One region of the Zhongshania borealis genome, then DNA from elsewhere that is predicted to be linked to it. Evidence: predicted binding sites of a transcription regulator. Region 1 holds the regulator's gene; each other region holds the start of a gene.
What was found. Region 1 encodes sigma-54, which starts transcription at its own class of promoters, with help from an activator protein. Its sites were predicted from a motif close to TGGCACANNNNTTGCNNT; they were not measured.
Positions count from the first base shown of each region.

Region 2: a site for sigma-54 is predicted at 1,886-1,903, ahead of ABD836_RS06275 (flagellar basal body-associated FliL family protein). Genes of this name have one in related genera too.
Region 3: a site for sigma-54 is predicted at 7,330-7,347, ahead of flgA (flagellar basal body P-ring formation chaperone FlgA). Genes of this name have one in related genera too.

Region 1 covers NZ_BAABDM010000011.1:57,514-67,581, reverse strand. The annotation lists gene ABD836_RS17770 (YhdP family protein) at 1-190, shown strand, start outside; gene ABD836_RS17765 (carbon-nitrogen hydrolase family protein) at 190-996, shown strand; gene yjgA (ribosome biogenesis factor YjgA) at 1,006-1,521, opposite strand; gene mgtE (magnesium transporter) at 1,539-2,897, opposite strand; gene ABD836_RS17750 (HPr family phosphocarrier protein) at 3,007-3,276, opposite strand; gene rapZ (RNase adapter RapZ) at 3,287-4,144, opposite strand; gene ABD836_RS17740 (PTS sugar transporter subunit IIA) at 4,146-4,595, opposite strand; gene hpf (ribosome hibernation-promoting factor, HPF/YfiA family) at 4,629-4,916, opposite strand; gene ABD836_RS17730 (RNA polymerase factor sigma-54) at 4,998-6,494, opposite strand; gene lptB (LPS export ABC transporter ATP-binding protein) at 6,638-7,363, opposite strand; gene lptA (lipopolysaccharide transport periplasmic protein LptA) at 7,366-7,944, opposite strand; gene lptC (LPS export ABC transporter periplasmic protein LptC) at 7,931-8,497, opposite strand; gene ABD836_RS17710 (KdsC family phosphatase) at 8,499-9,020, opposite strand; gene ABD836_RS17705 (KpsF/GutQ family sugar-phosphate isomerase) at 9,037-10,011, opposite strand.
Region 2 covers NZ_BAABDM010000001.1:1,331,343-1,341,410, forward strand. The annotation lists gene fliN (flagellar motor switch protein FliN) at 1-397, opposite strand, end outside; gene ABD836_RS06270 (flagellar motor switch protein FliM) at 407-1,354, opposite strand; gene ABD836_RS06275 (flagellar basal body-associated FliL family protein) at 1,365-1,835, opposite strand; gene ABD836_RS06280 (peptidylprolyl isomerase) at 2,080-2,358, shown strand; gene ABD836_RS06285 (vWA domain-containing protein) at 2,690-4,354, opposite strand; gene ABD836_RS06290 (TetR/AcrR family transcriptional regulator) at 4,502-5,158, opposite strand; gene roxC (putative rubber dioxygenase RoxC) at 5,371-7,851, shown strand; gene oadA (sodium-extruding oxaloacetate decarboxylase subunit alpha) at 7,933-9,747, opposite strand; gene ABD836_RS06305 (acetyl-CoA carboxylase biotin carboxylase subunit) at 9,767-10,068, opposite strand, start outside.
Region 3 covers NZ_BAABDM010000001.1:130,932-140,999, forward strand. The annotation lists gene ABD836_RS00640 (HlyD family secretion protein) at 1-633, shown strand, start outside; gene ABD836_RS00645 (ABC transporter ATP-binding protein) at 630-1,559, shown strand; gene ABD836_RS00650 (ABC transporter permease) at 1,556-2,695, shown strand; gene eda (bifunctional 4-hydroxy-2-oxoglutarate aldolase/2-dehydro-3-deoxy-phosphogluconate aldolase) at 2,775-3,401, shown strand; gene zwf (glucose-6-phosphate dehydrogenase) at 3,433-4,893, opposite strand; gene ABD836_RS00665 (GNAT family N-acetyltransferase) at 5,119-5,724, shown strand; gene ABD836_RS00670 (flagella synthesis protein FlgN) at 5,740-6,156, opposite strand; gene flgM (flagellar biosynthesis anti-sigma factor FlgM) at 6,158-6,457, opposite strand; gene flgA (flagellar basal body P-ring formation chaperone FlgA) at 6,562-7,290, opposite strand; gene flgB (flagellar basal body rod protein FlgB) at 7,618-8,034, shown strand; gene flgC (flagellar basal body rod protein FlgC) at 8,038-8,439, shown strand; gene ABD836_RS00695 (flagellar hook assembly protein FlgD) at 8,451-9,116, shown strand; gene flgE (flagellar hook protein FlgE) at 9,174-10,068, shown strand, end outside.

The DNA.
Region 1 (10,068 bases):
CGCGGCTGCGGGTGTCTATGTGGTTAGCAAGGTATTTGAAGAGCAAATGGACAGTTTTTCCAGCGCTGTGTACGAGATTTCGGGAACAATTCAGGAGCCGGAGCTGACCTTTAAAAATATCTTTGACGATGAAAGCCTTGATGGTTCTGAGCCGCAGGGGCGGAGCGCAGGTAAACCGGGGGTTAAGTGATGAGCGTCAATGTAGCTGCAATTCAAATGGTGTCTAGCCGCGTTCTTGCTGAAAATTTGCAGCAAGCCGAAGCCTTAGTGGCCGAGGCGGCGGCAAGAGGGGCGCGATTGGCGGTCCTGCCAGAGAACTTTGCGCTTTTTGCGAGCAGAGAAATTGGTGTGCTCGCCAAGGCTGAGGCGGTCGACGCATCGCTGCAGACATTTCTTAGTGAGCTTGCAAGGCGTTACCAGCTAATTCTCGTGGGCGGGACAATACCTATTCCCGCCGACGATGGGCGAATCTACGCAACGAGTTTTGTTTACGCGGCAAATGGCGATTGTCTTGGTTACTACCGCAAAATACATTTGTTTGACGCTGAGGTCGGCGACAGCCAGGGGCATTACCGCGAGTCTGATACCTACGCACCAGGTGACAGTCTGGCGGTACTTGAGACTGAATTGGGTCGCCTAGGTATCGCGGTGTGTTACGACCTGCGGTTCCCCGAATTATTTAGGGCTATGCAGGACCTCGAGGTAGATATCATTGCATTGCCTTCGGCATTTACCCGTAGTACTGGTTGGGCCCACTGGCTGCCCTTGGTTCGTGCTAGGGCAATTGAGAATCAATGTGTTGTGGTGGCGGCTAATCAAGGCGGTATACATGATGCCAAACGACAAACCTCGGGGGGTTCCGTTGTGGTCGATAGTTGGGGGCGGGTGTTGGCAGAGGCAGGTTTAGGCGCTGGCTGTGTTATTGCATCTTATGATGCTGAGGAACAGGCTGCACTTCGTAAGCGAATGCCGGTTGCCCAGCATCGCCGTCTATAAATTTAAGGTTTAGTTCGCCGCTTTGGCGGCTTGAAGCTCTTTCAAGTATTGGAATAATTTACGCTTAGCCGCAGGTGGTTTTTTCGCTTGGGCATCTTTGTTTATCTGCATGACCAATTGCCGTAAGCGTTGGCGATCGGCTTGCGGGTAGTCGACTAACACTTGTTCAATGGCGCTTACGCCCGTGTTTGCCAATTCATCGCGCAGTAGCTCTAGGCGGTGAAATTGTTGGGCTTGTTCGCGCTGGCCTTCTTCACGCTTAGCTAAACCGGCTTCAATCTCAGTTAGGTCAATGTCGCGCATGAGTTTGCCAATGTATTGCAGCTGGCGGCGCAGTGCCTCGCGGCTGGTCAATCGCCTCGCGGTGACTAAGGCTTCCGCTAAATGCTCGTCGAGAATGGGTATTTTCGCTAGCTCGTTGTTGCTGAGTTTAACCAGCTTTTCCCCCATTTGTTGCAGGGCTTGCATTTCTTTTTTTACCGCCGTTTTACTAGGGCGTTCCGACTCTGGCGTTGCTTCAGTCACATTAAAATCCGTTGCTATTAGGCGTAAAAATAGGTGGCTAACCCGAGGAAAGACATAAACCCGATGACGTCGGTGACGGTGGTCAGTACCACACCGCCGGCCAAGGCGGGGTCAATATTCAGTGATTTCATCGCGAGTGGCAGCACGGCGCCGGCCAGTGCCGCGGTGACGAGATTAATAATCATGGCTGCGGCAATAATACCGCCCATTAAGGGATCGCCAAACCAGATAGTAGTCGCGCCCGCCACTATTAAGGCCCATAGCGCGCCATTTATTGCGCCTACTAATATTTCCCGGTTAATTAGCCAGCGGCTGTTATCTCGACTGATGTGGCCAAGCGCCATACCGCGAATAACCACCGTTAAGGTTTGGGTGCCGGCGACACCGCCCATGCTAGCGACAATAGGCATAAGCACCGCGAGGGCGACGACTTTTTCGATAGTGGCTTCAAATAAATTAATAACCCCTGAGGCAATGAAGGCCGTGAGCAAGTTGATTCCCAGCCAAATTGCCCGTCGTGGCGCTGTGGTGAATACGGCGGCAAAGGTGTCTTCGTCCTCGTCCAAACCGGCCATGCTCATCAGCGAGTGGTCAGATTCTTCACGGATAACGTCAACGACGTCATCGATAGTGATTCGGCCAAGTAGTAGACTATTCTCGCCAACGACGGGTGCTGATACCCAGTCATTACGGGCGAAGAGGGTGGCGACTTCTTTGGAGGACATGTCCGCAGAGATCGGTTCGACCTCGGTGTCCATGATTTCCCTCACCGTCACGCTGGGGTCAGACACCAATAGCTTACGTAGTGACAGTATGCCGATGTATTGATCGTTGCGGTTTACGACAATCAAACTGTCCGTCATCTCTGGCAGGCTTTCGTGGCGTCGTAAATAACGCATCGCGACATCGAGGGTGATGTTTGGCCGCACGGTGATCGTGTCGGTGTTCATCAAGCCGCCGGCAGTGTCCTCGTCGAAGGACAATACGTGTTCTACGCGAAGGCGGTCCTGGTGGTCCATGGACTCGAGGACTTCACGAATAACCCGGTCAGGCAATTGCTGGAGAATATCGGCGATGTCATCGGCTTCGAGGCCTTCGGTGATGGCCGCAACTTCCTCGGCGTCCATCTGCCGCAAAAATTGGCTCTGCACCTCGTCATTGAGATGTTGAAGGATGTCGCCTTCATTTTCAGTGTCGATAAGCTGCCACAAGACACTACGGATCTTATGTGGCGTTGATTCAATGAGGTGAGCGGCGTCTGCGGGGGGCAGGCCGTTTAGCATGCGACGAATTTGCAGGAATCCGCCGGAACCCAAAGCGTCATTGAGGGTTTTGAGTTGGCTCTCGGTTTGTAGTTTGTCTGCAGTCTGGGCCATACCTATCCCTAGCCTGAGCCGTAATGGATTTGTAAGAAGTCTGGGCAATTATCCTTGAAAGCGCGTCGCGCAACAATCCACAGAGTAATCGCGAGTAAAATAAACTTTATTACTCTCCTTCGCCAAAGCGTTGATTTATCAGGTCTTGTATTGCAGCGAGGGCTGCCGTCTCATCACTACCTTCGCAGCGCACCGTAATGTCACTGCCTTTGCTGGCGGCGAGCATCATTACTGACATAATACTTTTTCCGTCGACACTTTTGTCGCCAATAGCAAGCGTGATTTTTGAACTATATGCGCCAGTAGTAGCAACGAGCTTGGCCGCAGCGCGGGCGTGTAACCCCAGTTTGTTGATGATTTTGATTTCTGCTTCGACCATCGTGTCGCCTCTAGTTCTGGAGTTCGCGATGGCGAACTTGGAGGTCTGGGTAGCTACTGCGCATTGCCTCAGCCAAGGATTCAGCCATATATACTGAGCGATGCTGGCCACCGGTGCAACCAATGGCAACCGTGAAATAGCTGCGGTTGCTGGCTTCTATTTTGGGTAACCAAGTTTGCAGATACTGCAAAATGTCGCGGCGCATTAGCTGGACGTCGGCTTGGCCACTAAGGAATTCCTGCACCGCCTGGTCCTTGCCAGTAAGGCTGCGCAAATTTTCTTGCCAGTGCGGGTTAGGTAGCATCCGTAGGTCGTAGACTAGGTCTGCATCGATCGGCAGGCCGCGTTTAAAGCCGAAGGATTTAATTTGCACAGCTAGGCGGCTGGCGTCAACGCCAAGAATGCGGTCGCGAATAGCGGCGCGCAGCTCGTGTACCGTCATATCGCTGCTGTCGATGGCCAGCGAGGCTTCGACCACAATCGGCTCCAGTAACCGTGACTCAAGCTTAATTGCATCGGCCAGTGGCAGGGAGTCAGTTGTTAGCGGGTGGCGACGGCGTGTTTCGCTAAAGCGTTTGATGAGTTTGTCGTCTGCGGCATCGAGAAAAACTATTCGTAGGCGAGCATGTTGCTGAACTTGCTCGCAGAGCCCTTTGAAGCGCGCTAGGCCGTCTTGGGAATTGCGAGCGTCGATACAGACGGCAACTTGCTTGTGTACTTTGAGTGGGCTTTGGGAAAGCTCACGAACCAACTCTGGAAGCAGCGACACGGGAAGATTGTCGATCGCGTAAAAGCCCTCATCCTCGAGTTGGTGGAGCGCAGTACTTTTGCCTGATCCAGAGCGGCCGCTGAGAATGATGAGTTCCATACTAAGCTTGCAGAGCTCGGTCTAGCAGGGCTTGGTCGGAGCTTGCGCTGCGCAGGCCGCTGCGGAATTCTTCTTCATTAAACGCGGTGGCCAGTGCGCCCAACACTTTGAGGTGCTCGTCGTGCGCTTCTGCGGGAACGATAAGTGCAAATACGAGGTCGACGGGTTGGTCGTCAATAGCTTCAAAATCGATAGCTTGGTCGAGTTTGAGTAACATTCCGGTGATGGCGGTGCAGCGGCTGCTGCGGCAGTGCGGGATCGCTACTCCGTGACCAATGCCAGTACTGCCAAGGCGCTCTCTGGCAAGTAATTCATTAAATAATTCATCGGCGTCAAATTCACTGTTGTCAGCGCTAATGCCTGCCGAAATAAATTCGAGAAGTCGTTTTTTGCTCGTAATAGACGCACCGCTATGGGTGCGTCCTAAGGTAAGAATGGAATTGAGTATCATGGTTTCTTGCAACAGTGGGTTAGGTCAGGGGCCTTAGCGGCCCAGGGTTTTTTCTTTGTGCTTTATCAGTTGTCTATCGAGCTTGTCGGTCAAACTGTCGATTGCCGCGTACATATCCTCTGATTCACAAGTGGCAAATAAGTCGGCGCCGGCAACGTGCACAGTGGCTTCGGCTTTTTGGATCAGTTTTTCGACGGACAGAGTGACGTCGGTATTGGTGATGTTGTCAAAATGTCGTTGAAGTTTGCCGAGCTTAGTATTGACGTAATCGCGAAGAGACGGGGTGACGTCAACGTGATGACCACTAACAGTAATCTGCATATTTTGCTCCTTCATCGCTGAAAATAACTAGCGCCTCACGGCGCGTGTATGACGACAATGACCGTAACAGGGGCACTGCCACTATACCAGTCGTTTCCGCTCGTTAGAGGGCGGAATAACCAGTGATTCTCGATATTTTGCAATGGTGCGACGGGCGACTTGTATGCCCTGTTCACCCAGTAAATCGGTGATCTTGCTGTCGCTTAAGGGTTTGCGGGGATTTTCTGCCGCCACCAGTTTTTTGATTAGTGCACGAATGGCCGTAGATGAGCATTCGCCGCCGGTATCGGTAGATACATGGCTTGAAAAAAAGTATTTTAGTTCAAAAATACCGCGTGGCGTGTGCATGTATTTTTGTGTTGTTACGCGGGAAATAGTGGACTCGTGCATACCAACAGCTTCAGCAATATCGTGTAACACCAAGGGTTTCATTGCTTCGTCGCCGTACTCTAGGAAGCCGCGTTGGTATTCGACAATCTTAGTGGCGACTTTCATTAGAGTCTCATTGCGGCTAAGCAGACTTTTAATAAACCAGCGCGCTTCTTGCAAATTGTCGCGAATATAGTCGTTGTCACTGCTATTACTGCTCTTTCTGGCCAGCGCGGCGTAGTGCGCATTAATTTGAATTTTAGGTGCAATGTCGGGATTTAGCTCTACCAGCCAACGATCTTCTTTTTTGCTAACAAACACATCGGGAACAACATATTCGGTGTCGTCGGCACCAATGCTATCGCCGGGCGTTGGGTTGAGAGACTGAACCAGTTTTATAATGTCGCGGAGCTGTTCTTCCTTCAAACGGCAGCGGCGCATTATTTGGTTATAGTCGCGATTACCCAATTGCGCCATATATTGGCTAACAACAAGACGGGCTTCTTCAACTAGCGGTGTGTCTGGTGGTAGTTGCTTGAGTTGAATTAACAGGCATTCTTGCAAATCGCGCGCAGCTACGCCTGGCGGATCAAACTGCTGGATCAGATGTAAAATCGCATTAAATTCTTCGATTTCGATTTCGTCACTGGCAAAACCGTCTACGAGATCTTCGGCGCTTACCGTGAGTCGGCCGTTATCGTCAATGGCGTCGATGATGGCCTCGGCAATCAGTCGATCGATATCGGACAGGCGGCTAAGATTTAACTGCCAGCGCAAGTGGTCTTGTAGAGTATCTGCGCTGGAGTTGCGGTAATCGTTGCTGTAATCACTGTCCTCTGACGCCGAACCGCTGCCAGAACCACTGCTGGTGCCGCTGGACTGATAGACGTCGTCCCACTGGCTATCTACGGGTAAATCGTCGGGGATATCGCTGCGTTCGGCCCACTCAGTATCTGCCTCAGGCTGGGGGGCCTCGGTTTCTTGATCGCTACTTTTTTCGGCTTTCTTAGGTTCGGCAGAGGTGGGCTCGGTATTCACTTCAAAATCATCGCTGTCGTCGCTGATTTCGAGCAGGGGGTTAGAATCTAGTGCCGATTGAATTTCTTGCTGAAGATCGAGGGTGGAAAGTTGTAATAAGCGAATCGCCTGTTGCAGCTGGGGTGTCATTGTCAGGCTTTGACCGACTTTGAGCTGTAGCGATTGTTTCATAGGCAGTGTCTTCTACAACAAGAGAGTGGTAACACGAGCAAGCTGTTTTTGCCCTACCGGCAATAATTATGCCTCTCTCTCAGTGTAGTCGGGACAATCATTGCCTGCAATACCTGTGCCGATTCATTTGTTGGTTGTCGGCGTTATAAGGTGAATTTGTCACCGAGGTATATGTCTCGAACGATCTGATTATTTAGCACGGTATTGGCGTCGCCCTCGGCAACGATACGGCCTTCGCCGACGATATAAGCCTTATCGCATATATCGAGGGTTTCGCGAACATTGTGGTCAGTAATGAGTACGCCAATACCCCGAGCCTGCAAGTGTTTAACGATGTTTTGAATGTCATTTACAGAGATCGGGTCAACGCCGGCAAAGGGCTCATCCAATAGGATAAAACTGGGTTCTGTGGCCAGTGCTCTCGCTATTTCAACCCGGCGTCGTTCGCCGCCAGAAAGTGCCATTCCCATTGAGCTTCGAATATGTGTTATGTGGAATTCTTGCAGTAGCGACTCAAGTTTTTCTTTACGCTGCTTGCGATTGAGGTCGCTACGGGTCTCAAGAATCGCCATGATGTTATCGGCGACGGTTAATTTGCGAAATATTGAGGCCTCTTGTGGCAGATAGCCCACGCCATTTTTCGCGCGTCCGTTAATCGACAGTTTGGTAAGGTCGCGGTCGTCGAGACGTATGGTGCCGCGGTCGGCATTGACGATGCCCACAATCATGTAAAAACAGGTGGTTTTACCCGCGCCATTTGGACCTAGCAAGCCTACAATTTCGCCGCTGCTTATGGTGAGAGAGACATCTTTGATGATTTCGCGACCCTTATAGGCCTTGGCGAGATTACTTGCTTGCAAAACAGGCATGGTTAGCGCAATTCTCCGCTGAGGGCATTGTCTGGGGTCGGCTCACTAGCCTCATTCGCTTTGTTGCTTTCGGGCTGTTCGCTGTCGGGGATGGCTTGCGGTTGCAGCGTCATTTTTACGCGATTTTCTTTTTCGGTGGTGCCGCCGTCGGCGATCACCATTTGCTTGCGACCGCTATAAACCACGCGGTCACCAGAAATTTTGGAACCCTGGTGAGTAATTGACGCATTTTTTTCAAGAAGAATTTCTTCTTGCGCTAGGCTGTATTCAATCCGCTGGGCGCTGGCGATAACAACGCCTTCTTCGGCGCGAGGCTGCTGCTCGAAATAGGCGGGGCTGCCCTCCGCAACGACTTTTTCAACTTTACGATCCGATTCTATGATGGTCAGTTTGTCGGCGCGAATTTTCAGTGAACCTTGGCTCATGCTGACGTTGCCAACATAAACACCTTGGTTGTTCTCGTAAATAGCCCGGTCAGAGCTCAGGTTAATAGCCTGCTTACGATCGTCGGGTAAGCTTAGCGCTGAGCTGCTGATGGCGAACAGAAAGCTAGCTATTAGCGCGGCATTATATGGGGTCATAGTGGCCTTTTACCTGGTCGAGGAGTTCAACGCGTTCATTTTTCATACTGGCTTTAAGGCCAACGGAACGCGTTTTGCCATTGCGTAGCGATAGCGTTAATGGCTGGTCGGTAGTCACTTCGCTGCTATCCAAGTTTATTCTCAGTAATTCGGTACTGATTTGCGCTTGGCGAATTAAATCTTTGACAAGCACGGTGTCGAGTAAGGTCAGCTGTTCGCCGTCTTGAGAGAGCTTTCCTGCCTTGGCGCTGGCAGTCCACGGGCGCTGGTCAGCGATATTGCCGATATAAAATGGGTCTTGCAATGATATTGAGCCGTCGGAAATTAGTCGTTCAGCGCTGCTTGCGCGCCATTTGTAGGCAATTTCACCGTCCCGACTGTACTTAATGCCGTCGACTTGGCTTAAGTGGGAGTCGGCGTCGGGCATTGCCTCAAAGCGCTCGACAATGCTTAATTTGCCGCTTTCACTGTACTGGGTGAGGTAGACCACTGTGCCGGCCATTGCTGTAATGGCCGATAGCACAGAAAATACGGTGAATTTTATTTGTTTCATTTTAGAGGTATTGCTCCAAGGCATTATTGAGCTTGCCCTGCGCTTGCAGAATTAGCTCGCAAACCTCTCGAATAGCGCCACTGCCGCCGGCAGCGCGGGTTTGCCAGTCTGCGTGGCGGGCAACAAATTCATGACCGTTGGCAACGGTAATGCCAAGCCCAGCTTGGCGTATGGCCGATAAGTCCGGAAGGTCGTCGCCGACGTAGGCAATGTCTTTCATTTCGAGGCCGAGGTCGGCTCGCAATTCCTCAAGGGCAACCAGCTTGTCTTCGCGGCCCTGATAGATCAATTCAATTTTTAACTCACCGGCGCGGCGTTTTACCAATTCAGAGCAGCGGCCGGTGATAATAGCTGGCGTTATGCCGGCGTCACGCAATAGTTTGATGCCGAGCCCGTCAAGAATACTGAAGGCCTTCATTTCTTCGCCGCTATTGCCAAAGTACAGGCTGCCATTGGTCAACACGCCGTCGACATCCATCGCCAATAGTTTGATGGTTTTTGCTTTCTCAATCACGCTGTGCATATTTGTGGTGATTTCCCTAGGCAACGCCGGCTTTGAGCAGGTCGTGGGTGTGTATGACGCCAACAGGTTGGCCGCTGTCGTTTACGGCAACCAGTACCGTGATTTTATTGTCTTCCATAATACGCAGCGCTTCGGCAGCCATCATGCCGGGCTTAATGGTACGACAATTGCGGGTCATAATGTCATCGATAGGACATTGGTGTATATCGATACCGCGGTCTATGGCGCGGCGTAAGTCGCCATCGGTGAAAATGCCGGCTAGCACGCCATCTTGGTCAACGACGGTTGTCATCCCCAAGGTTTTACTGCTCATTTCCAGTAGGGCGCCGCTCAGCGCGCTGCCCAAAGTGATTTTGGGGATGCTGTCGCCTGTATGCATTATGCTGTCGATTTTTAATATGAGTCTCCGGCCCAATGCGCCTCCTGGATGCGATAGTGCGAAATCATTGGCGGTAAAGCCTCTCGCTTCGAGTAAGGCGATGGCCAGTGCGTCGCCCATTACCAAAGTAACGGTGGTGCTGGATGTTGGGGCGAGGTTAAGGGGGCATGCTTCCTCCGCCACGCCGACATTTAAGTGGACGTCTGCGGCGGTGGCGAGTTCGGAGTCGGGATTTCCTGTTAGCGCTATTACTGGCACTGCCAACAGTTTTAGTAGCGGCAAGATAGTAATTAGCTCACCAGTCGTGCCTGAGTTCGACAGTGCAATGACGACATCTCCCGCAGTGATCATTCCCAAGTCACCATGACTGGCTTCACCCGGGTGCACAAAAAAGGCCGGTGTGCCCGTGCTGGCAAGGGTGGCGGCAATTTTATTGCCGATATGGCCCGATTTCCCCATTCCGGTCACAACGACGCGGCCCTTGCATGCTAGTAAGATGTCGCAGGCTTTGCTAAAACTTTCGTCAATGCGGTCGGCGAGAACGGCTACGGCATCTCTTTCCATACCGATAACGCGCAGAGCAGAGCTAGTATATGATGTGCTATTGGTCACTCGGGATTACCTAGATTATTGAAATTGCCTGTTAAGCTTGGGCTAATGTTAGCTATG
Region 2 (10,068 bases), on a different contig from region 1:
CTTCCTGGCCCACAACCTCGGTAAGCATAATCCCGAATTTATCCTTAACTACAACGATTTCGCCACGCGCCACGAGTGTATCGTTCACCAGCACATCAAGCGGCGTACCGGCGGCACGATCTAATTCAATAATGGCGCCCTGGCTAAGCTCGCGAATATCGCGAATACTCATTTTAGTTCGGCCAACTTCCACGGCGACATTAACGCTGACATCCATAATCATGTCGAGGCTCATATCATTACTCATGCGTCCACTCCCCGTGCTACTACCTGCTGCTGGCTTTGTTTGCTGCGCGCTAGTGTGTTCATTTAATTCCTTAATCTCTGCGGCGCTTACCGCCTCGTTTTGACTTGCGGCTGCTGCCGCTGGCTCTTGATCATTGACGTCGTCTGTCATACGTCCTCCTTAGCGCTGGGTCCGTTTCTTCGGCACCGGACCTTCGAGTTTCACCGCTAAATTGCCTTGATGACTGCCAAAGCGACCGCGCATAAAGGGTTTGCCGTCTACTTCTAAAATCAATTCATCTGGCGACGGTAAATCGATAATATCTCCAACCTTAAGCCCCGCGACTTTTTTCAAGCTAAGCTTGGTGTGCGCTAACACCGCCACTAATTCAATTGGTGCAGACTCAAGTCCCTCCAGCAATCGATCTCGCCAATCATCACTCGACGGTTTGCCTTTGCTCTTGGCCGGATCTCCCAGACTGTCGCGTACCGCATCAATGGCGCTCCACGGCACAATAGACCAAAGACCACCGGTAAACTCACCGATTGTTACAGTAAATCGTGTCGCTACAAGGGAGTCTGCCTCGCTGATGCTATCGAGCATGCGTGGATCATTATATTGGGCGGCAATTGTCGGCGGGATTTTAACGACTGATTTCCAAGCACTGGCAATATCGGGAAGCAAGGCGGTATTCAGCATTTCCATAAAACTGAATTCGGAAACTGACAAAGCCTCTCGATCACCCTGCTGACTTGCTCCAGAGCCACCAAAATAGCGATCGACCAACTGAAAAACCAAGTCGGACTCAAACGCCAAATACAAACTGGCACTCATCGGCAACCCCTGCACTACCGATAAACTGCAGGGTGCCGACAGAGTATTGACCATTTCCTCGAACTTCATCACCGAAATTTTATCGGTTTGTACTGAACTCACGGCCGATACAAATTCCTGCATTCGATCTCTGGTCGCGCCGGCGAATTGCGACTGAATCAAAGATAGCGCGGGAATAAGGCGCTGTACCGCATAATCTTGGCGAGCAAGGTTGTACTTGCCTTTCCCGGCAGTGTTCTCTTCCTCGCCGGCCATCAGCGCTTCGAGTTCTTCCGGATCGAGTACATCGGTCACGTCATCAACCTCACTGCACTACGAATTTGGTGAAATACACCGCGTCAACGCCGCCTTTACCAGATTCAGCTATTAAGACGCCGTTAATCACCGCCATCGCCTCTTCCTGAATTTTCTGACGCTGCTCTACCGTGGCAATTGCCTCGCGATCCAATTTACTAAGGAACAGTAATATATCGTTTCGTATTCGGGGTTCGTATTGTTCAACGCGGTTAAAAGTATCGTCGCGGCGCGACATTAACTCGATCTCAATCATTAAAAAGCGCATTCCACGCTCGTTTTGCAAATTCACCACAAAGGACGGCGACAAACTGTAATACTCCGGGGCCTTCAGGGCTGGGCTAGCTGCGGCCATCATTTCACCTTCGGCGCCCGTTGGCATCGGCACCGGCGCGGAGCTTTTCATAAAGAACCAAGTGCCACCAACCGCAGCCAAGAGCAAGACAACAACCCCGACAATTAAGATAATCTTAGATTTCATAATCTGTTTCCAACAATCCGTATAGTGACAACATAGCTATAATCAAGGCAAAAGCAAGGCTTGTGCCAATGAAAATTGTACTTTGAAATCAGACACTTAATATAGTTACAAATGCCTATGACAAAACTTTGGCAGCCCGTTGCCGGTATTCAGGCGCAATTTAGCCACCAGTGTCACTCAGTGACCACCAATTAGCACCTCACTTACTGTTATAATTCATGAAATGCATCAAGGAGATAGTCTAATGACAGTTGCTTCAGCACGACACATATTAGTTAAAACCGAACAAGAAGCGAAAGATCTTAAAGCTAAAATCGCGAAAGGCGGAGATTTTGGTGAATTGGCGAAAAAGCATTCCGATTGCCCATCGGGCAAACAGGGTGGCGACCTCGGCGAATTTCGCCCCGGCCAGATGGTAAAACCCTTTGACGACGTGGTTTTTAAAGAAGCCGTTTTAGAAGTACACGGCCCAGTCAAAACCCAGTTTGGCTACCACTTGATCCAAACTATTTACCGCAACTAACGGCATCTGTGGCGAGGGGTGTTATTCTGCGCCCATCTCGCCAATGAGCAATACAGTATGTTCGCACTATCCTCAGGTAACTTCTGTTTAGCCAAGTAGCCACGGCATACTTGGGAGTTCCTTGAGCTGCTAAACTGCATCCCCAGAATTCCCTGTCATCGCGCGATAACAATAGCTACCTTTCTAAAAATCACCTCCTAAGTGCTGACAAATAAAAAGCCCCGCATTCATTCCTGAGTACAGGGCAATTTGCCAATCTATTAAGTAACCGTATCAACAATTATTCATACAAAAACTGCATGCCATTAATTGTTATTGAGAACACCAAAAACTAAATATGATCATAGGAAATAACTATTTTATCACCAGACGTCGGTATAGCCTCCCCATAGAACACTATGGAGACTTCTTCGCTGCCATATAGCACATCAAATCCATCATTATGACTTGCATCCCTAGTAACGGCTGCGCCGTTTACAGTGACACTTACTGAGTCCGGTTTGGGCGGAAAATCTAGTTTAAAGCTACTAGCTAAACCCGTCGCTGTTTGAATTATCTGGTCATACATCACTGCCCACGCAGTTGACGGCGCGCAAATAGAGGATGAGCTCCCGCCCGTAACAGCAGCAATTTCTCTGAAATGCGCGCCACCATCTGCACTACCACCTTCCCCTGAGCACGTGGAATCTGGCGTGTAGCTAGGATATGGGTCATTGAAGGTTGGCCGCACTACGTTCGAGGGTCCTGTAATAGAAAAGTATGTTGCGCCGCTATCAGTAAAGATTTGTTTATAGGTATCGAAATCACGCGGGCTGTATCCACTACCGTAAACGCCTGATGGTAAAGACTCACCTACAGACTCATTCTCGGGTTCGTCCGAGACGAAAACCACGATATTTGGTGCCGTTTCACGATCGAAGCCAGTCAAATCTACTTTATCTGCGCAATAGAAACCTGTCTCTGTTGCGCTACCTGATGTACCTGGCCGAGCGATACCATCGTAATCGTCACCCCATTGATTTTTGCCGTCCGGTGTTGTCGGCGAGATAAAATTCGTCGATGCATCATCTGGCAGGGTTAATAACTCATCACAATTTCCGCCATCTGTCGTTGTTACTGCCAAACGAAAATCAAGTCCTGCATTATTAAGACTGTCAAAAAATTGATCTACTCCATTTCCGAGATTGTCTTGCTCCTGCCCCATAGAACCGGAATTATCAATAACCCACAAAATATCCGCCGCATTATTTAGATCTTCTACCTGCGTAAAGGTTTGGCTGGCAGAAACAAAGGTGTTAACGGCTGAAATTGATGTCACCGCAGTACCGTTATTCACATCACCGTAAACCGCTTTGACCTGATCGGCAAAATTCGTCGAGTACACCCCTACCCATGTGTACAAGTTTTGACCGATTTCCCAAAAAGCAAGGGACACCCTGAACTCTCTTCCGCTGTTGCTACCTACAGGAAGCACTGAAATATCCGCGTCTGAACCGAGCTCAGCTAGCAATACATTACGGATATCAGCACTGCTACGGCCACCTGAAATATACTCAACATCTAAAACTACGATCGCAACGGCGGCCTCAATACCTTCTATGCTTCGGTTTACCAACTGATTCACACTTGCGCCGTCCTCGACCAATACATTGGTAACCAAGGACACTTTGTCGTCAACCACATCGCTTTGATTATTCGACGAATCAGATTCCGCGCGCGCAACGGCGGTTTCCGCAATCTCCGATTCCGAAACCACCATGCCAAAACCGGCATAGTCCAATTCCTCATCATCTAAAAGTAATGAGGGCCGGCTATCTCCAACCTCTTTGGTTTTCTCAGCGTCAATATCGCCGTACAAGGCCATTTTCGCTTTTTCACTGGCTATAGCAGCATCTACTGACGGGGTATTGCTTTTACTACTGTTTTCAAAACACGCAGTCATACTCAGCACTGAGAAGCTCAGCACCGAAGCAACAAAAATCTTCGGGAAATACATAACGACACTCCAAATTGTCTAATTTTGCTGCCAATCCTTAGCAAGCTATACCAACATCATTGGCAACATATTTATACTTTGCGCTCGAAGAAGCGCAGATCGTATGAAAGCACAAATGCCCTCATACGTAAATTCCAATATAACGCTTCAGCGAGACGGTATATTGGCCAGTGCAGTCGACTCCGGGCTCGCGAAATTATTCAGATAGGAAATCATGGCGCGTGCAGATTCCCGCTGGTACTCGGGTGTGATGACACCATGAAAGTGATAAGACAAACGTAAACACGCCGTACCAAGCTCAACCGTCAGTGCTCGCGCATTCGGATTGGATGCTGGCAACAGCACATTCACCGCCGCCATTAAAGTTTCAACTTGACCACCTAAATGCTCAATGGTGAGTTCTAGCGCCTTGCTGCTTTCATCACTGGCCATCGCGCCAAGAATCAACATTCGCCCCACCGGCTTACTATTGTGAAAATCGGCAACCGCCTCAGTAATTTTGTACACCATTTCTTGCCACGTCAGCTCCCCTAATTGCTGCACAGCCGCCTCGACATGCTCCTCTAGTTTTATCAGATAACGTCGCGTCAGCTCATTCAATACCGCGTAGGGAGTCGGAAAAAAATGGTAAATACTCGTTCGAGTATACGCCAGTCGCTCGGCAAGCTCTGGGATGGAAAAGCCGGAAATCCCCTTAGCAAGCAATACCTGTTCGGCCTCCGCGAGAATTTTCTCAAAGCGGGCTTTGCCACGCAGCTGCTGCGGCGCTCGGGCCTCGGATGGCAATGTATGTGGACTATTCATGCCTAAACACTATCACTTGACAGTCAAAACGTACATAAGTATGTTAATGACACATCCTAGCATTAGTATGCAAATTGAGCTCGCTGGCCACACATCAATAACAAGGCTAAATATCAGCGGCGTTCTCAGCGTACAAGTCTAAAAATAATAAGAGCAATACCCAAGGCGAGATCAGCACCCTTGCTGGCAGCACCGATCTTGAGGATTATAAAATGAGCATTATTCGCGACCCACTGCGCCGTTTCTCTTTCATACTCGCCATCACAGCTGGCCTCGCCGCATGTGGCGGGGGCAGTTCAGGCGAGCCTCAGGGCGCTGTTAATACACCACCGATAGAAAATGGCGAGGACAATACATTCGCCAGCACCGAAGCATTTTTTGCTCAACGAATTTCAGTTCGCATGGATTACTGTCGCAACTGCCATATTCCCGGCGGTATCGCCGACACTGACGACGGCAAACTATTTATGCTGGCGAGCAGCAGCAACAGCGATTACATCAACACCTTTGAGGCATGGCAGGCACTTGATAAAGGTGTCGCGACAAATCGCCTTTTAACCATGAATTCAGATCAATCTCTAGCCCACAGCGGCGGTAAAAATTGGCCTGTCGGCAGCACCGCCTACCAAGAAATGACGAGTTTATTAAACTGTTGGGCCAATCCATCGAGCTGCGTATTGCAAAGCGGTGGCGCCGTACCGGAGGAATTACCTCTGCTCGGCAGTCGACGTGCCGCGCATCGCTGGTCAGAATTTTGCGAGAATCAAAGTGACGACGCCATTCTTCCACCGGATCCCCGCAGCTTAATTCAGCCTGGCGTTAATCAAGGTAAGGTAGTATTTTTTAATGCCTATTGGCAGGATTGCCACGCCAATCTGCCAGCGGAGGAGCAGCAGGCAAAAACCTGCGGCGAATACCGAAGCCGCCGTGATCGCGGCCTGCAATTTTTAATCGACGAATTGCCGGTAGGCGAAGTCTCAGCCGAAGAATTTGATAATACTTGGCAGAAATGGGGTTTAGACGCCCGGCCCGATAATTTTGAAGAGCTGTATACCCTACGCTATGGGATGAATTACGCGCCCTTTGACAACCCCTACCCACGCAATGGCGAAGACCCCAACCAAAGCAATGGCGGCTCCGGCCAATTGCCTTTAGGCCTGCGCCAAAATAAAGACGCCAACGGAAATTGGACTGGCACCATCGGCAGCGCAGCCTGTTTTCTTTGCCACGGCGGACAGGTTGGCGACCCACGCCAAGGCGAAAGCGTGCACATCGGTATGAACAATATCGGCTCCGGCAATAATAATTACGATGTACTCATGTCGGGCAAAGACGCCTCGCCTTTTAGTGGCCTAGCCCTAGCCGAAGACGCCCTGCCACCACTCGATATAAATGCGGTCTTTAATATTGGTATCAAACAACGTGGCCAAAACAATGCGGTAGGCGCCTTTGAGTTTTTAATCACACTGCTCGATTACGACTCCCTAGGTGTAAACCCAAACCCCTTAAAAACCATAACCGGGGGCAGCGCTCAGGGTGTAATGGATGTAGCGCACCCCCTTGCCCACACCCAAGACACACCGCCTTGGTGGAATATGGGCATGCGCCCTCGCAAGTTTTTTGACGCAGGGATTTCGAATGACAGCACACGAATCATTATGGCTGCGGGTCCGGGCGAACTTAATGAAATATTTTCTCAAGACGGTGTGCCCTATCGCACTCGCATCGAATTGTGGGACCAGGATCTAGAAGCCTATTTCCTATCACTAGAATCGCCAGAATACCCCGGCGCGGTAAATACTAGCCTCGCAGAGCAAGGCGCCATTTTATTCCACAACAAAGACTTGTGGGCAGAAGAAGCCAATGCCGATAGCCCCAAACCCCTTGGCGGCAATGGCTCCTGCGCCTCCTGCCACGGCGTATATTCACCGCGATTTGCCAACGATATTAACTTCCTAGAATCGCCGGTTTTAGAGGGTGTGGCCGGACATATCTCGCCCCTGAACGTCATTAACACCGACCGTGCCCGCTCCGACATGCTCACCCCCACACTGCGTAAGGGCTGGGACACCACATACTGGGGATACACCGACGGTGTCGAGGGTTGGGTGGCACCAGAGAACAAAGACCCACTAAGCGAAGCGCTAGACGACTTGTTGCCCATTGAGAGCCGCCCCCAAGGCCTGTGCGGTTGGGAGAAGGACGTCATCGGCTATCAAGCGCCGCCCTTATACGGTATTTGGGCCACGGCGCCCTACTTCCACAATGGTTCAGTGCCAACCCTGGCGCAGTTGCTAGACTCCAGCAAACGACCTGCAATTTGGCAGCGCAAAATACAGCAAGACGGCCCAGTGAAGGGCTTTGATCAAAGCATGGCCGCTTACGACCACAACGCCGTTGGCTGGCAACACGACGAGCTAGTGTGCGCAGATATGCCAGGCAATCCCCTAAGCAACTGCAACCCGGTAGACGACAAAGGGCCATCTTTAACCCAGCTTGCACAAAGCTATTTGAATAGCACACTGAGCTGGGCAGGATTAATCAGCATTCCTGATCCGAGCCCTGATGCCTTCGATAAACGGCTTATTTACGACAGCCGTATTTTGGGTAACGGCAATGGCGGTCACAACTTTACCGATGCACTAAACGACGCAGAGCGCAAAGCGATTATCGAGTACCTGAAAACGCTTTAGCACCTTCCCCTAAAATTAAAAAAGCCCACTCAAAGAATGAGTGGGCTTTTCGGTTTAGCTCAAACTAAGTGGCCTTGCTTGCTAGACCGCTTCAATTTCGATCAGAACTTCACCCGGCGTTACACGATCACCTTTCTTCACAAAGATATCGACAACTTTACCTGCTATCGGTGCTTGTACCTCGGCCTCCATTTTCATGGCCTCGGTCACTAGCACTGCCTGACCCAACTTAACAATATCACCGACAGCGACCAGCACTTCTACAATATTGCCCGGCATATTAGTACTAACATGGCCCGGCTTGCTGGCAGAGCTGCGGCTACCGCCACCCTCGGCCTTGTATTCGTTGAGTGCTTCGAACACCACTTCTTCTGGCATGCCATCTAAGGTCATGTAGATATGACGCTTACCAGTGCCCTTAACCCCAACACCGGTAATCGCAACTTGATAGCTTTCACCATGTACGTCAATGACAAACTCTGTCGGCGCACCGCCCTCAGTCACGGGCCGTGATCCGCCCTGACCAATCGGCTCCAAGACTTCCGGTACTAGCGTGCCAGCTTCGCGTTCCGATAAGAATGTACGACCGAGGTCTGGGAACATTGCAAAGGTGAGGACGTCTTCCTCTGACTTGGCTAAAGCACCAATATCCTCACGTAGTTTTTTTAGTTCAGGCGATATTAGGTCCGCAGGACGCACATCAATCACATCCTCACTACCAATGGCCAGAGCTCGAAGATCTTTATCTACCGCCGCAGGCGCCGCACCATAATGGCCTTGCAAATAGCGTTTCACCTCATTGGTAATCGTGGTGTAACGCTTGTCAGCAAGAATATTCATTACCGCTTGAGTGCCGACAATTTGCGAGGTCGGCGTGACCAAGGGAGGATACCCAAGGTCTTTACGCACCGCAGGGATTTCAGCGAACACATCGCCAATGCGGTGTAAGGCACCCTGCTCTTTTAGCTGATTCGCCAAATTCGACATCATGCCGCCAGGCACTTGGTTAATCTGCACGCCCACATCTTCGCGGGTAAATTCGCTTTCGAACTGGTGGTATTTTTTGCGCACTTCCCACAACTGAGTCGCAATACTTTGCAGAGCCGGCAAATCTAAACCGCTGTCGCGGTCAGTGCCTTTAAGCGCCGCAACCATGGTTTCAGTAGCAGGATGGCTGGTGCCATTCGCGAATGCCGACATTGCGGTATCGATAATATCGATCCCCGCCTCGACTGCTTTCAGCTGGCACAATCCAGCTAAGCCGGAGGTCATGTGAGAGTGCAGCGCCAGCGGTACGCTGACTTCTTGTTTAAGTGCCGCTATTAGCTCCGAGGTCGCACTGGGCGTGAGCAATCCAGCCATATCTTTTATGGCAATAGAATCCACGCCCATGTTCACCATGTCTCGCGCTTGCTGAACAAATTTGGCCGTTGTGTGCACAGGGCTGGTGGTATAGCAGATTGTACCTTGCGCGTGTTTACCTGATTTTTTGACCGCGCCAACAGCCGTTTCAATATTGCGCACATCGTTCATCGCATCAAAAACGCGGAAAATATCCATGCCGTTTTCAGCTGATTTTTTAATAAACGCCTCCACAACATCATCGGCGTAGTGGCGGTAGCCCAAAAGATTCTGACCGCGTACCAGCATTTGCAGCTTGGTGTTGGGCAAGGCTTCACGCAATTTACGCAAACGCTCCCAAGGATCCTCCTTCAAAAACCGCACACAGGCGTCAAAGGTTGCGCCGCCCCAGACTTCCAGCGACCAAAACCCAATCGCATCTAACTCGGCGCAAACGGGCAGCATATCTTCAGTGCGCATGCGCGTGGCGATGAGTGATTGGTGGCCATCGCGCAAGGCAACATCAGTGATTAGAACAGGTTTAGCTTGGCTCATGATCAATATCCTTTAAGCGTTATAGGCCGGCGTGGGCGGCAATTGCGGCGGCCACAGCCAGTGCAATATCTTCGGGGCGGGTTTTATCCGAGTACTGCGTTAACTCGGGGTGACTTTCAACAAAGCTGGTATCGAAATTCGCAGCGCGAAATTCAGGGTGTTTTAGAATTTGCTGGTAATAAGACGCCGTCGTCTTCACACCCTGCAGACGCATATCGTTTAAAGCCCGCGCACTGCGGTTCAAAACCTCTTCCCAAGTCAGGCCCCAAACAATCAGTTTTAAACACATTGAATCGAAATAAGGCGGAATGGTGTAGCCAG
Region 3 (10,068 bases), on a different contig from region 1:
GCTCAGCTGGCTGAGGCCAAATCTGCATTGCGATTGGCAGCGATTGAATTGCGGCGTCTGCGCGGTTTGCGGAGCAAAGGCGCAGTATCTGAAGCGGCGTTAGACAAAGCTGACGCGGAGTACCGTGCCAGCAAAGCGCGGGTCGAAAGCGCCACGGCTGCGATAAGTGTGGCTAAATTACCCGCTCGCCAAGAGGCTGTGTTGGCCGCGAAAGCGGCAGCAGAAGCCGCTTCGGCAGTGCAAGCCAAGGCCCAGTGGCGATTAGATCAGCGCCAGCTCACTGCGCGCCAAGCAGGCTTAGTCACTGCCGTGTATTACCGCCAGGGCGAGCAATTGCCCGCGGGCTCCCCAGCCTTAGCCCTATTGCCGGACGACGGTTTAAAAGTACGGTTTTTTGTCCCGCAATCTCGCGCTGTAGAATTTAGCCCCGGTACGGCAGTGGGTATTCGCCAAGACGGTAGTGCCGACACAATTCGCGCGACAGTCTCTTATTTGGCGGAACAAGTAGAGTTTACCCCACCGGTGATTTACAGCGTCGCAAACCGTGAAAAGCTGGTGTTCATGGTGGAGGCGCGCTTACCCGCACATAGTCAGCTCCACGCCGGTCAGCCGGTTGACGTGGAATTATTATGAGTGAAATGGCGATTGATGTGCGTGGCCTAAGTAAGTCCTTTGCCGACAAGGCCGCCGTCAGTGACGTTGATTTGCAAATGCCCCGAGGCCAAGTTTGGGGCTTTTTAGGTCCGAATGGCTCGGGTAAAACAACGACAATTCGTATGCTATGCGGTTTGCTTAAGCCCAGTGCTGGCGAGGGCACTTGCCTAGGCTTTGACTTGCGTAAAGAAGCTGAGGCCATCCGCCGACAAACCGGCTATATGACCCAAAAGTTCTCGTTTTGGGCTGATCTTAGCGTGCGTGAAAATTTGGATTTTGTCGCGCGCATATACCAGCTAGAGCATCGCCGGCAAAGTGTAGACGAAACCTTAGAGGTGCTGGGCTTGGCGCATCGCCAGCACCAATTGGCGGGAGCCTTGTCGGGTGGCTGGAAGCAGCGCTTGGCCTTGGCGGCGGTAACCATGCACAAGCCAAAATTATTACTGCTAGACGAGCCTACCGCCGGGGTAGATCCCCAAGCACGACGGGATTTTTGGGATCAAATTCATCGCCTGTCTAACGAGGGTATGACCGTGCTCGTGTCCACCCATTATATGGATGAGGCCGAACGCTGTGACCATATTGTTTATCTCGCCCACGGCAGACTGATTACCGAAGGCAGTGTTCCGGATATTATTGATCAGTCAGGTTTGGTGAGTTTTCGGGCCGAGGGCAAAGGTGTGCGCGCCATAGAGCCACTCATGGCTGGTCAGCCAGGCATTGAGCACGCCGCGTATTATGGCGCGGCACTGCATATTAGCGGCCACGACCGTGCGGCACTGGAAGCCGCCGTAGCCAATGTTGCCGACCAAGCTTATGTCTGGCAAGAAGTGAAACCCAGCCTAGAGGATGTGTTTATCGCCTTAATGGAACAGAGTGGTGGCGATCAGAGGGCCCACGGATGAACAGATTGAGCCGCAGACTGGCGCGGATAAATGCGGTGTTTATAAAAGAGCTAATTCAAATGCGTCGAGACCGCCTGACTTTTGCGGTGATGCTTGCTATTCCTATTTTAGAGCTGGTGCTATTTGGCTATGCGATTAACACCGATCCCAAGCATTTGCCCGCGGCGGTTCATGCCGAAGAGTTCACCCCGGTGGTGCGGAGCATACTCACGGGTTTAGAAAACTCAGAATATTTTGACCTAGTGTTTAATGACGATGATCCGCGTGCCAGCGATCATTTACTGGCCAGCGGTGAGGTGGTTTTTGTTGTTGAAATTCCCGCCGGGTTTACTCGGCAGTTAATTCGTGGGGAACGGCCGCAGCTGCTGGTGTCGGCAGATGCGACTGACCCCGTCGCGGCGTCCAATGCGCTGGGGCGTTTAAGTACCATTGTTAATAGCGCCTTGGCAAAAGATTTGACCGGCCCACTGGCCCATCTGCGCGGGGCGACGAGCACCATCGACTTAGTGGTTCATCCACGCTACAACCCAGAGGGTATCACCCAATACAATATTGTGCCGGGCTTGCTGGGCGTGATTCTTACCATGACCTTGGTGATGATCACCGGTATGGCCATGACCCGCGAAACAGAGCGGGGCACCATGGAAAATTTGTTGGCCATGCCGGGTTCACCCTTTGAGGTCATGATTGGCAAAATTCTTCCCTATGTCGGCGTGGGTTCGGTGCAAACCGTGATTGTTTTGCTGGTAGCGCACTGGCTATTTTCTGTGCCCTTTGTCGGCAGTATCGCCTTGTTAGTCTTGAGTGTGGCGATTTTTATTGTTGCCAATCTGGCATTGGGTTTTACGTTTTCGACCATAGCGCAGTCGCAAATTCAATCAATGCAATTAACCTTCTTTTTCTTTCTGCCCTCCATTCTCTTATCGGGGTTTATGTTCCCATTTCGCGGCATGCCGTATTGGGCGCAAATGATTGGTGAGGTTTTACCGCTGACGCATTTTTTACGGGTGGTCAGAGGCATCATGCTCAAAGGCGCCGAGTTTGCTGAATTGCGCTACGACCTCGCAGCCATCTTGCTGTTTATGGTTGTGGCGAGCGGTGTTGCTATGCTTCGCTATAAGCGCACACTGGATTAAATGCTGACCTTGGTGCCTGTCGACCCTGTTGGGCTTGGCGTGTAGAGTAGGTCTTCGTTTGTAGTATAGGAGGCGAGCAATGCACGACGCACTAACGGTCGTTAAGAAAACCGCGCCGGTGATGGCGGTTGCGCAATTTACATCTTTAGATCACGCCAAAGCTTGCGCTGAGCTTTTTGCCGAGGCCGCGGTGCCGGCAGTGGAGATTACCCTGCGTCACCCCGATGCTTGGCAAATGGTGAAACTTTGTAAAGACCTCATGCCCAATGCCTTAATCGGCGTGGGCACGGTACTGAATCGGCGGCAAATGTTACGTGCAGTCGATGAAGCCGATTTTGTTATTAGCCCTGGCTTTTCGCGGGAGCTGTCGATGCTGGCGCACAAAACCCTAACCACTTATATTCCCGGCGTTGCCACCGCGACAGAAATCATGGCAGCAATGGCCGAAGAGCACCGGGTATTTAAAATGTACCCCGCGGCGGCGATTGGCGGCGTTGCGTTATTAAAATCACTGTCTGGGCCATTTCCAGACGCGGTGTTTTGTCCAACCGGCGGTATATCTGAGGCTAACTACCAAGAGTATTTAGCGTTGCCTTGTGTGAGCTGCGTTGGCGGTAGTTGGATTGTGCCGAGCGAAGCGGCCTTGCAAAAAGACCGCGCCGGCTATTTGAGTATGCTGAAGCGTCTTTATCAGCGCGGCACATAATGAACTGCGCTATCTTTGAGAGGCACTGCGTTTATTCATGCCAGCTGCGGCCGTTCTTTTCCGGTAGGGCGAGGGCGGCATTCGGCCCCATAGAGCCTGCTGCATAAGTTTTAGGCTTGATACCCGCTTCTTGCCAGGCGCTAATAATACCGTCTACCCAGGCCCAGCAGGCTTCAACTTCATCGCGGCGCATAAATAGGGTTTGGTCACCTTCTAATACATCCAGTAGCAGGCGTTCATAGGCTTCATGGGCCTGCAATTCATCGTGCAAATCGGCATCCATATTGAGACCGACCTGTTCGAGCTTCAGTTGCCTACTCAGTCCTGGTTTTTTATTGACCTTGTATAAGGTGATGTTTTCTTCGGGTTGCAGGCGAATCACCAGTTTGTTGGGCAAGTCATTGGGGTCGCCTTCAAAAAGACTGAAGGGGTGTTTTTTTAATTCAACCACAATCTCGGAAAAGCGCCGGCTCAGGCGTTTACCGGTACGCAAATAAAAGGGTGTGCCTTCCCAACGCCAGTTGTGCACGTCGGCTTGCAAGGCGACAAAGGTCTCGGTGCTTTCGCTGTCTTCAAAGCCGGTTTCATCAAGGAAGGCGGCAACCGGCGCCGAGTTCACCGCACCTGCGCCATACTGGCCGCGCACGGTTTTGGCTTTCACATTGCTGGCTGTTATTGGCCGCAGAGCTTGCAGCACTTTAACTTTTTCGTCGCGAATGGTGTCGGCGCGAAGATTGGCGGGAGGCTCCATAGCAACTAAGCACAGCAGTTGTAACAGGTGGTTTTGTACCATGTCGCGCAGGGCGCCGGTTTTGGCGTAAAAATCACCGCGTCCCTCAACGCCAATATCTTCGGCCACGGTGATTTGAATATTATCAATATACTGACTGTTCCACAGCGGTCCGAAAAGTGCGTTACCAAAGCGGAGCACCAATAAATTTTGCACAGTTTCTTTACCGAGGTAATGATCTATGCGGAAAATGTTTTTTTCAGGAAAGACCTGCAGTACTTCGTGATTGATGTCCGTGCAGCTCTTTAAATCGTGACCGAGGGGCTTTTCTAAAACGACCCGCGAGTGCTCATTCACAATGCCGATACTGTGTAAATTGCGGCAAATACTATTGTATAGAGTTGACGCGGTGGCTAAATAAAAAACAGTGGTCGCGTCGGCGTGGTCGTGAATCGCCTCGCTCAACTGGTGATAGTCTTTGAGAGTATTTACGTCTAAGCTGACGTAGCTGAGTTTGGCGGCAAACTTATGCCAGTGTTGATCGTCCCAAAAATGCGCGGGCAGAAATTCGCGCATTTTGGTTTTTACCAGCTCGCGGTAGTCTTCGCTACTGCGGTCAGCGCGACCCAATGCAATAATAGAACAGACATTATTTAAAAAGCCTTCGCGCTGTAATTTATACAGTGCGGGCTGCAGTTTACGCAGGGCGAGGTCGCCGGTGCCGCCGAAAATAACAAGTTGTGCAGATTGGCTATTGGTCATTGCTACACTCTTTAATTGTTTATAGCTTAAGTTACGCTGTTTAATAAGTGGCAGGTTGAATACGGCTGGGCTAAAAACTATTGTGCAGAATATCTCGAATTTCAGCATAGTGCTTTTTCATGGTCATGCATACCGCCGATAAGCCGAATCACCCGAGTGCACATATGAAGTATGGTATATAAAGCCAAATTGGCTATGGTGAAATAAAAATTCGAGGGTGAATACATGAGCATAAGAGCGGCGCAGAGTGCTGACAGTGCAGCGGCCACTGCATTGGTGTTTTTGTCTGGACCGGTGGCCTTTGAACATATATTTAATCAGGCGCATGGTCCCCATATTAGCGACTTCTTAGCCACTGAATTTGCCAAAACAGCCACTATGTTCAGCCATCGCCACCACTTTGTATATGAAGATGGCGGGAGGGTGATCGCGACCATCGGCGGATTCGACAAACCAAGTCACGATGCGACCTTTATAGGGAATGCCAAGGCGATATTTAGCCAGTATGGCTGGCGGGGAATTTTAAAAGGCCTGTTATTTGAGCTGCGCTTGGTTAAACCACCTCGCAAAGGTTGTTATTACTTATGTCATATCGTCGTAGACCCAGATTGGCGAGGCAAAGGCATTGCCGCAAAGCTTATTAACTTCATGGCTGCGCGAGCCCAAACATTGGGATATTCGGTACTGAGTTTAGATGTTGCAGAATTGAATGTTGGCGCTTTGCGCTTGTATCAACAGATGGGCTTTAACATTGTGAAGCGTAATAAAACCTATAACGGTGTATTGGATAACCACCTTTATATGGAAAAGTCTTTATTAGCTGAGGGTTAGGGAATGGCTTGGCGTTTACGCTTTGCCAAGGCGTTGGCCGCCAAGAGTGCTATTGGTCTCGCCGCCGGGACTGTAGAGCGGGACCTCATTGTTCGTTGCGCCAAGGATATCTAGTGCGCGTTTGCCGTAGCGGGCTTGGGTGCTAATGCTGGCTCCAGACTGATTGTTCATGTCTTGGCAGCGACTAAGTACGCCTAAGGCTTCTTGCCAAAGCGCTTCGTCTTGAATATTGCCACTGCTGAGCAGCTGACTGCGGCGCAATTCTAGCAATTCAAGGTTTTGCACTAAATCCATTTTTTGCTGCGCGAGTGCTTCCAGGCGCTCTGGCTCTCTGGCCTCTTTTAAAATAAGCGCTTCGTCGGCCAGCAGCGTTTCTAAGCGCAGGGCTTCGCTGTGAATACTTTGTAGTACTTCGCTCAGCTCATCGTTCATATTAGCTGCCTGTTAGGGCTTCCATATTGACTAGCGCGGCCGCCACTTTATTGGCGTCGATATTAAATTCGCCATTGCGAATAGCGGTTTTAATCGCTTCAACCTTTTGGCGGTCTATGCCGTCGCTGCTATTTACCTGATCGCGGGTGCGCTCAAGCAGTGGGGTATCCACTGTTGACGCTTTCGCGGTGCTGGCAGCTGCGGTACTGGCTTCGGCGCCTTCTGATTTGCTGGCACCGGTACGCCCACTGTCTAGCTTGCGGGCCTGACTCAGCGATGAGCCATCGATACGGTCAACCATTGTTACATCCTCTTTAAATAGCGTTCGCCTGTTATATCGGCACTATCTTCTAAAACTTTAGCACGAATTGTCATTTATCCTAAGTAGCATAGAGCACAGTGGTGCTAATTTAGGAGCACTTGGTTATCTGAAGCAACCACGCCCTCTAAACGCTTGCCAGAATTCAGGTTTTTAACCAAAATTCGCTTGCCTAATGCTCCGTCTTGCAGGGCAATTCCCATCATACTGACACTGACCGGGCCGTCGTTGCTGGTCAGCTGAACCCGTTGCCCCTTATTAATAATGCTACTCGCGGAGACCATATTCGGGGTGAGGACTGCGCCTTGGGCAATGCTGCGTCGGCTTTGGTAGCCGCCTTGATCCCCTAATGATTGTAAATAACCGTAACCGAGGGTGGTGATATCACGTTTTCCCCAACTGACATCCCTAGCGGTAATTGTGCTGCCGGGGGCAATCGGATGCTTGGTAACCATGACTTTAGCGAAGGCTTCTACGGTGACCGGTAAATAAATCTTCCAGGGCTTAGCGCCGGCAGTGCAGCGCACGCCGACGGTAGTGCGGCGTTTGATTCGCGCGCCGTTGGACAAAAAGGCCTCGAGCTTTGCTGGGCATCGACTGAGCTGTGTACGGGGGTCAAGATTTTGAACAGTAATCTTGGTGCTCAGCTGCTGCCAAGGGTGGCGAGAAGCAATATAGGCTTCGGCGGTAGCCGCAATTCGACTGTGACTCTCTGATGACGCGGCGCTTGCGCAGCTAAACAGGCAAAGCGCGGCGCCGAGCACAAGGGTGTGGCTCAGAGCGGCTTTTTTGTTTGCGGCGGAAAGTCGACTCATAACAATTGCTCACGTCAAAGATTTGTCGGTAAGCCAATCTCTGCAATGCCTGTGCCAGCCTATAAGTAAATGCGCCGAGGCTAAAACTACATGCTTATGATGGAAAAGCGGATAAGGCCTGCCGGAATTTTGCCGATTAGCGGCAAGGTCTTGCCGTTATTTTGGCGGCTGGGCTGGGATGGGTTGTTAAGGTATTGAAAAACAACAATAAAATTATGTGGCACGGCCTTTGCGTTGATCCATTGCAAACGCGGTGAAAAGCAGAGATTCCTTGCTTAATCCGTTTAACGGCAGCGAAGCGCATAACTTTAGCAACACGGAAAGAAAATGGCGATTAATTTTGATAAAGCCCTAGGCATACACGAGCAAGCACTGTTTTTGCGGCAGAAGCGCAATGAAGTCTTGGCCGCGAATATTGCTAACGCCGATACCCCTGGCTACAAGGCTCAAGATATTGATTTCCGCACGGCCTTATCCAATTCGGCCGCTGCCGGTGACCAGCCGATGCTGTCGCTTAAGGTGACCAACGCCGGCCATCAACGCCGCGCCGATGGCGCCGCCGATGCCTTATCAGCGTCGCTAAAGTTTCGCCAGCCTTACCAGCCATCGCTGGATGGCAACACAGTAGAAACGCATATTGAACAAGCCGAATTTGCCGATAACGCAATGCGTTATCAAGCCACATTACAGTTTTTAGGTAACCGCCTAAGCGGACTTAAATCGATTCTGCAGGGAGGTCGATAAATCATGGCTAATCCATTGGATATTGCCGCGTCAGCGATGAACGCGCAAATGATGCGGCTCAATACCGTGGCTAGCAATATGGCCAACTCTGAATCGGTGGCGGGCAGCGAGGCGGAGGCCTACCGTTCGCGGCAAACTGTGTTCTCGACTGTTTTAGATCAACAGCGCGAAGTGGCGGGGGTGGCGGTATCTGGCGTAGTAGAAAGTAATGCGCCAATTATGAAACGTTATGAGCCTGGTCATCCGCAGGCAGACATCGACGGATATATCTACGGCTCAAACGTAAACACCATGGAAGAGATGGCCAATATGATGTCGGCGTCGCGCTCTTTTCAGAATAACGCCGAAGTTTTCTCAACCACCAAAACCCTGATGCTGCGCACTCTGCAGCTTGGCCAGCAGTAGGAGTCTGAGTAATGGAAATTCGCACACTTGAACAATTGCAGTTACAAAACGCTGCTAGCACCGCAAAAAAAGATGCCTCGTCATTAGATCAAGACGATTTTATGACCTTAATGCTGCAACAGCTTAAATCTCAGGACCCGTTTAAACCAACGGACAACACCGAATTTATTAGCCAAATGGCGCAGCTAACCTCGGTTAGTGGCATCAGCGAGATGAATGAAAATCTCAGTACCCTGACTGGCTCCTTGTATTCCGCTCAGCTTTTGGACTCTTCTGCGTTGATTGGTAAAGACGTTTTGGTGGAGTCGAGCGTTGCATCCCTGCAGAGCAGTGGCAGCGTGCAAGGCCAAGTTAATCTGGCCACCAGTACCACCGCCTTAGATATTGAAATTATGGCGCCCACTGGCGAGGTAATTGCCAAAGTGCCAATGGGTCCGCAAGCGGCAGGCACCACTAATTTTGAATGGAATGGTATCGGTTTGAACGGCGAGCGTTTACCACCAGGCAATTACGAAATCCGAGCGAATTATTTAAATGGCAATAACGTAGAAGCCTTAAGCACCGAAATGCGCAGCCAAGTACTTAGCGTGAGTGTACCGGTAAGCGGCGGTAGTCCGCAGGTTCAGGTGCAGGGCATGGGTAGCGTGAGTCTGTCAGACATTAAAGAGATTAGCTGAGTTGCGATTGCGCTATTCAGACAATGACAAAACTATTTCCTTTGCAGGAGTTATATTATGAGCTTTAGTACCGCACTTAGTGGCTTAAACGCAGCGCAATCGCATTTGGATGTGACTGCTCACAATATTGCCAACGTCAACACCACTGGCTTTAAGGGCTCTAGAACTGCCTTTGCCGATGTTTATGCAACGTCGAATAATGATGTTGCGAAAACAACGCCGGGTTCAGGGGTGCGCGTGAATGCGATTACCCAGCAGTTCTCCCAGGGCAATGTCGACTTTACCGGTAATAATCTTGATTTGGCCGTGAGCGGCGAGGGCTTTTTTACCCTGCAGGGCTCAAGCGGTGTGACCTATACCCGCTCGGGTGCATTTAGCGTCGATGCAGACGGCTATGTAGTGAACAACAGTTTAGAGCGTTTGCAAGTTTTTGAACCAACTGGTAACGGTGATTTCTCGACCGGTTCACTCACTGATCTTCAGCTTGAAGTGAATGAGAATGCTCCTCAGGAAACCTCTCTTGCCGAAATTGGTGTTAATTTGCCCGCGAACGCCACGGCGCCCACTATTACACCGCTCGATCCCAGCATCCCGAGCAGTTATAACCACGCCACCTCGTTAACAGTGTATGACTCATTAGGTACCCAGCATACCGCCACCATGTATTTTGCCAAGGACGCGGTAGCTAACACCTGGAATCAGTCGCTTTATGTTGACGATGTTGCCGTGGGCACAGCCAACACCTTGAGCTTTACCAGTGCCGGTGTCTTGCAAACGCCGGCGAGTGGTCAAATTACGTACCCGGCTTTTGATCCCGGTACTGGCTCTGCCGACATGAACTTGTCATTCGACTTTACCTCTAGCACGCAGTATGGCGCTGACTTCGGTGTGAACAGTCTTCAGCAAGACGGTTTTACCACCGGCCGTTTAACCGGCATTGAGGTCGATTCAT